Regions from separate parts of the Halomonas sp. DP8Y7-3 genome, predicted to be linked through region 1. Evidence: predicted binding sites of a transcription regulator. Region 1 holds the regulator's gene; the other holds the start of a gene.
What was found. Region 1 encodes PhoB, which activates phosphate uptake and scavenging genes when phosphate is short. Its sites were predicted from a motif close to TGTCATANNNNTGTCANA; they were not measured.

Region 1 (3,413 bases):
GGGCGGCGCTTTGCCTGGCGGGCGCTGCGGTTATCTTGCTGGGTCCCAGGAGCTGAAAAGACACAGTGATGCCAGCCTGGCTTGAAGCGGGGCTGGTGTGTCCCTGGGTCGGGGTCAGGGCGAGGCGGCCGTCTGGCGGTTTTCCTGCACTCGGCTCGAGGGGAAGATACAGCGGAAGGTGGCGCCTTCACCCGGATGTGAGTCGATGTCGAGGCGCGCATCGTGGCGCAGCAGCACGTGCTTGACGATGGCGAGGCCTAGTCCGGTGCCACCGGTCGCCGTGCTGCGTCCCTTGTCTACCCGATAGAAGCGCTCGGTGAGGCGCGGAAGGTGCATCGGGTCGATGCCGTCGCCGTCGTCCTCCACCTCAAGACAGGCGCCATCACCGTAGGCCCGCCAGCGTAGCTGGATACGTGCGCCATCGCCGGCATAGCGCACGGCATTGAAGGCCAGGTTGGAAATGGCACTGTGAATTTCCTTCTCACTTCCCTTGAGCCCACGCGGATCGTCGATGGACACCTCGATCTGCTGGCGCCCACCAGACAGCGCCTGTGCATCTCGCTTGACGGTCTGCAACAGAGTGGTGGGGTCGAGCCGCGTGTGGTCATCGCCGCCCTGATCGTTTTCCAGTCGCGACAGCAGCAGCAGATCATTGACCAGGTTCTGCATCCGACGGGTCTGGTTCTGCATCTGCGCCACCCCCTTGCCGAGCCGTTCGGGCAGCATGTCGGCCATGTCGCCGTAGGTCTCGAGATAGCCGGTCAGTACCGTCAGTGGCGTGCGCAGCTCATGGGAGACGTTGGCCACAAAGTCTCGGCGCATCTGTTCCAGGCGATGCAGGCGTGTGATATCGCGCGCCATGACCAGGCGTTCATCGTCACCGTACAGGGTGATCTGGAACTGCAGGATCATGTTCTCGTCGATGGGCGATGGCAGGCTCAGCGGCTCACGATAGTCCCGCTCGTTGAAATAGCCGACGAAGCGCGGATCACGCAGCAGGTTGGTGATATGTTGACCACGGTCCAGCGCCGGCTTCAGGCCTAGCATGCGCTCGGCAGAGCTGTTCCACCATTCGAGATCGCCATGGCGATCCAGCATGACCACACTGTCGCGCATCGCTTCAGAGGACTCCTGGATACGCTGAAGCGTTGAGCGCAGGCGTCGTTGGGTAATGCGCTGGCCCTTCTGGTAGCGATAGAGTCGATCAAACAGCTCGCCCCACAGACCGCTGGCGGTAGGAGGTTCCTGCTGGGGACGATGGGTCAGCCAGTCGTGCATGGCGTGCAGGTTGCGCAGATGATAGGCGAGACCAAGCGTCAGGCCCGCTCCGACGCCGACACTCGTCAAGGAAAAGGGCCAGCCCAGCAGGGCGCCGATGCCGACCAGCAGGGTCAAGCGCCAGACTTCTCGTCTCCACAGTCGACCCACGTCAGCTCCTGGCTCCGTTCACCTATGTCCTCCTGTCTGCCGCCAGCCGTACAGGCGCTATCAAGCCTGCGTGGAAGGGAGGCAAGACGTCACATCTTGGCCGAAAAACGGTAGCCGGTGCCGCGCACGGTCTGGATCAGCTGCTGATGTGGCTCGCCAAGGGCCTTTCGCAGGCGGCGAATGTGCACGTCGACGGTGCGTTCCTCGACGTAGACGTTGCCACCCCAGACCTGATCAAGCAACTGGCCGCGGGTGTAGGCGCGTTCCTGGTGGGTCATGAAAAACTGCAGCAGGCGGTATTCGGTGGGCCCCATGTCGAGCGACTTGCCGTCGACGCTGACGCGGTGGCTGACAGGATCGAGCTTGAGCCCGTCGACTTCCACCGGGTCTTCAACGCCGCGGGGAGTGGCACGACGCAGCACCGCTTTTAGACGGGCGACCAGTTCCCGGGGAGAGAACGGCTTGGTGATGTAGTCGTCTGCACCTGCTTCAAGCCCCTGAATCTTGTTGTCCTCCTCACCCTTGGCGGTGAGCAGGATGATCGGCAGCTCGGCGGTGGTTTCTTCCCGCTTGAGGCGGCGTGCCAGCTCGATGCCACTGGTTCCGGGCATCATCCAGTCCAGCAGCAGCAGGTCTGGCTGATCGTCCACGATAATCGCGTGAGCCGCCTGGGCATTGTCGGCCTCGAGGACCCGGTAGTCGGCCATTTCCAGAGCCACCGCGATCATTTCGCGGATGGGCGCTTCGTCGTCGACGATCAATACGGTCTTGGCTGTCATCCCGGGCCTCTTGTTCAGGGTCTTCCTATCAACGGTGACAGATGACACCACGTCAATGTGACATTTAGATGACATTGGCCGACCTGTCGAGCCCTCGTCAGCTCGACAGGGTCATCCCAGGTCGGGATAGAGACTCAGCGCCAGGCCGGCAAACAGCAGCAGGCCCGACCAGTGATTGTTGAGAAAGGCCTGGAAGCAGCGATCGCGATCACGCTCCTTGATGAGTTTCTGCTGGTGGATAAAGGTAGCCGCCATGGCCAGCCATCCCAGCCAATAGAAACCGCCGATATTCAGTAGAGCGCCCGCCCAGGCCAGCAGGCCCAGCGTTGCCAGCTGCAGCAGCGCGATGATGCGAGTGTCCCAGCGACCAAACAGCACTGCGGTCGACTTGATGCCGATCTTGAGATCATCGTCACGGTCCACCATGGCGTATTCGGTGTCATAGGCCACCGTCCACAGTACATTGGCGGTGAACAGGATCCAGCCGACCGTGGGTACCTCGCCCAGCACGGCACCGAATGCCATGGGAATCGCCCAGGAAAAGGCCGCCCCCAGCACCACCTGGGGAAAGTGGGTGTAGCGCTTCATGAAGGGATAGCTGGCGGCCAGCACGGCGCCGATCAGCGACAGCCATACGGTAAAGCCGTTGGTCAGCCATACCAGCACGAAGGCCGCTGTCAGCAGACCGACGAACAGGATCTTGGCTTCCTGCTCGCTGATACGCCCAGTCGCCAGAGGGCGGTGTTTGGTACGTTTGACGTGACCGTCGAAATGGCGGTCCGCATAGTCGTTGACGACACAGCCTGCTGCTCGCATCAGGTAGACGCCAGCGACAAAGATCAGCAGGGTGTCGCGGGCGGGAATGCCGTCCGCCGCTACCCACAGCGCCCACAGTGTTGGCCACATCAGCAGCCAAGTGCCGATGGGGCGATCCAGACGCATCAGCGCCAGGAAGTCGGGAATTCGGGCGAGGCGTCCGGGGGGACGCAGCAGGGAGCGGTCCATCGTGGTCTCTCGAGGGCTAGTGGAAAGTCGCTGTCACAGGCATCGTGGCGGGCACGCTTTTGTCGTGTCCGCATCCGCTAGTGTGGCGTTGAGCGTCGAAACAAGACGAGACAGTTCATCCATGGGTGTCGCCGGGAGCGACCATTTGCTGCCAGGTCTGGTCAGCGCTTGTCGACATAACGGACCAAGCCTAGCGCGGGG
Region 2 (3,413 bases), on a different contig from region 1:
GCGCGGCGCTGGCGCCTTCTTCTGCACGACCTGCCGCCGCCAGGAAGCTGGCGCCCGGATTCCAGGTCGTACCGGTAATGAAGTCCCAGAAGCTCTGCATCTGGAAGAAACGGATCGCCTCGAAGACGATCGACAAGAGGATCCCCAGGGTCGTGAAAATGGAGATCAGTGCGGCGCCGGCCAGAAAGAAGCGGATCACCCGCTCGATCGCCTGACGCGCGTGAAAGTCGGGACGCACCATGGCGACACCGATCACCAGACCGGCGCAGGCAACGACCAGACTACCTGCCAGCAACAGCAGCGGCGGAATCTCGGCGCCCACGAGCAGCATGACAAAGCTACCGACAGCGCCTACCGCCAGAGCCGGACCCGCCGTGGACATGACGGTGAACCAGCCGTACTGATCCGGCTGGGCGTACATGGAGGTGCCTGAGGCTCGGACCCTGGCCGCCTTGCCGCGGGCCAGGAAGTAGGCGATCAGACCGAGCAGAAGCAGCGAGCCGCTGAACATCGCCAGGAGTTGATTGGTCTGCATGGGTGTCTCTCGGAGTTATGTGCCAAAACGAGCGCATACTCGCTGGAACGTGTACCGGCCGACACCCTGTCGAGGATGCCGGCCGGCGTGATCGGGACCCGGGTCCCTTACTTCAGGTCGGCCAGCTCGAGGCTAGTCTGGCTCTCGACGACGCTGCGAGCCTCTGCACGATCCGCCTCAGGGGCCGGAATCAAGCCAATACCCTTGAGGTAGCCGATGTCACCGACCATCTGCTCGCTCATGAAGGTGTTGGCGTATTCGTACATGGCCGGCACGTCATCGGCGTGCTGGTTCTTGATGTAGAAGAACAGCGAGCGCGACACCGGGTACTCACCGCTGCCGATGGCATCGGGGGTCGGTGCGACACCGTCGATGTTGGAGCCGATCAGGGTGTCGGCGTTCTCTTCCAGGAAGGAGTAGCCGAAGATGCCGAAGGCCGCTGTGTTCTCGGCCAGGCGCTGAACGATCAGGTTGTCGTTCTCGCCGGCGTCGATGAAGGCGCCATCAGCACGGATGTCGGTGTAGCCCTCACCACCGTAAGCGTCCATTTCCTCGGAGACCGCTTCCATTACCAGCTCAGCGAAGGCATCGCGAGTACCGGAGGTGGTGGGCGGACCGTAGACGGCGATCTCGCGATCCGGCAGGGACGGGTCGATCTCGCTCCACTTGGTATAGGGGTTGTCGACCAGCTCACCGTCGACCGGCACCTTGGCGGCCAGGGCCAGGAACATCTGCTCACGAGTCACGTCCATGGCGTCATTCTGGGCGGACTGGGCGAAGGCGATGCCGTCATAGCCGATGAAGGCTTCGGTGATGTCGGTCACACCGTTGGCTTCACAGGTCTCGAACTCGGAGGTCTTCATGCGACGCGAGGCGTTGGTGATATCCGGGGTATCGTCACCCACGCCGGAGCAGAACAGCTTCAGACCACCACCGGAACCGGTGGATTCGATGACCGGCGTCGGGAAGTCGGTAGTCGCGCCGAACTCTTCCGCCACGTAGCTGGCGAACGGATAGACAGTGCTGGAGCCCACGATGCGGACCTGGTCACGTGCCTGAGCGACACCCACCACGCCCATGACGGCAGCAGCGATAGCGGTGGTCTTGAGGATGCGATTCATGGAGAAGTCTCCTGATGATGAGATGGTCAACCTTCGCGATGCACACAATGCCGCAGAAAAATGACAGCTTCATGACAGCTCACCTCGAAACGCAATATGCCCTACCACGCAATACCTGACAGGCGTGTCCCAACGGCTGACATTTCCCTTCGACTCCCGAGACACCGGTCGCCACACTTCCCCGCCCTCCCCCACAAAAACGCCGCCCGCTGCCTTGCGGCAGCGGGCGGCGTTGTCGCCGGCGCGAACAGAGGGGGTCAGCTCAGCAGCAGTCCAATCGCCGCCGCAGCGCATAGGGTCAAGGATGCCCCTTGCAACAGCCGTCTCGGCAGTCGTGGCGCCAGCGCGGCCCCCAGCCCATGGCCCACCAACACCATCGGCAGAAAGCTCAGGCTGACCGCCAGCAACCACAGCGGCACCTTGCCCACGGCGGCAAGGCTTGCCAGCGTCATCAGCGACGATATCAGGAAGAAGGCCGCCAAGTTGCCCCTCAACCGATCCATCGGCATGCCATGCATCAAAAGGACGATGGGAGGACCTCCGATCGCCGCGACGGCGCCAAAGATTCCCGAGAGAAATCCCGCACCGAACAGCGAGCTGCGGTTGACCGGCAGGCGTAGCTTGAACAGGGTGACCAGCACGGCGAACAGCACGATGGCGGCGATCATGACTTCAAGGGTTGCCATGGGAGCGATCAACAGCAACCACACCCCCAGCAAGGTGCCCGGCACCTTGCCGACCAGCGCCATGGAGATGTCGCCCATCGCCACTTCGCGACGATAGCGCCTGACCACCAGGCACGACACCAGAAAGCCGTAGACCACCAGCACCACCGGCACCATGGCGGGAGCCTTCAGCAGTATCAGTGGCGCCCCGACCACCGCCATGCCAAACCCGGTGGTGCGCTGTACGAAACACCCGAGTGCCAGCACCCCGCCGACCCACAGCCAGGTACCAAAGGTCAGTTCACTGAGCGCCCACCACTGCAGCAGGCAGCTCCATGCTGCATCGATCACGACACCACCTCATCGAGCTTGGGGGGCCGTCCCGCCAGCACACGCAGCCCCACATTCCCGATCAAGGCGACCGTGACCATGGCGATGACCATCGGCCAGGCCGAGTCGATTTCAAAGGCCGTGACCAAGGCACCGGACAGTGCGGCGCTGCTGAACTGGATGCTGCCCAGCAGCGCCGTGGCCGTGGCACTCATATGACTGAAACGCTCCAGCAGCGAGGAGATGGCGTTGGGGGAAATAAGGCCGACCACCCCAAGAAAGGTCATCACCAGCGGCACGACCGTGTAGATCGAATCCAGCCCGGTGGCGACCAAGGCCATCAAGCCGCAGGCCGCGACCAGCTGAATCGCCAGGCCCAGCCGTAGATTCTGCTGTGGGGTGCGCCTGCGCAGCAGCCGGATATTGACGCGATTCGACAGCGCCATGATCACGACATTCGCTCCAAACACAAAGGGGTAGGCTGCCGGCGACAGCCCATAGTGTTCCATGTACAGGAAGGGCGACGACGTCACAAAGGCGAAGATTCCCGCAAAGGATGCCGCGACAGCAAGGATGTAGCCCATGGCCCGACGATCGATCAGCACACTGAGATAGTTGCGCAGCACCTGCCGTGGCGATGCCACCGGCGCGTCCACTGGGCGAGTCTCTGGCAGAAAGGCACCCAACAGCCACATCAGGAAGGCGGCATAGACGGCCAGGAAGACAAAGATCAGCCACCAGTCCGCCACATACAACAGCAGA

Region 2: a site for PhoB is predicted at 1,716-1,733, ahead of KUV86_RS16170 (PstS family phosphate ABC transporter substrate-binding protein). Genes of this name have one in related genera too.

What each region holds. Positions count from the first base shown of each region.
Region 1 is NZ_JAHVIO010000004.1:388,359-391,771, reverse strand. Features, by position in the region: gene KUV86_RS06940 (YnfA family protein) at 1-56, shown strand, start outside; gene phoR (phosphate regulon sensor histidine kinase PhoR) at 115-1,428, opposite strand; gene phoB (phosphate regulon transcriptional regulator PhoB) at 1,518-2,207, opposite strand; gene ubiA (4-hydroxybenzoate octaprenyltransferase) at 2,319-3,212, opposite strand.
Region 2 is NZ_JAHVIO010000014.1:359,095-362,507, forward strand. Features, by position in the region: gene pstC (phosphate ABC transporter permease subunit PstC) at 1-535, opposite strand, end outside; gene KUV86_RS16170 (PstS family phosphate ABC transporter substrate-binding protein) at 643-1,656, opposite strand; gene KUV86_RS16175 (sulfite exporter TauE/SafE family protein) at 1,914-2,672, opposite strand; gene KUV86_RS16180 (Bcr/CflA family multidrug efflux MFS transporter) at 2,669-3,413, opposite strand, start outside.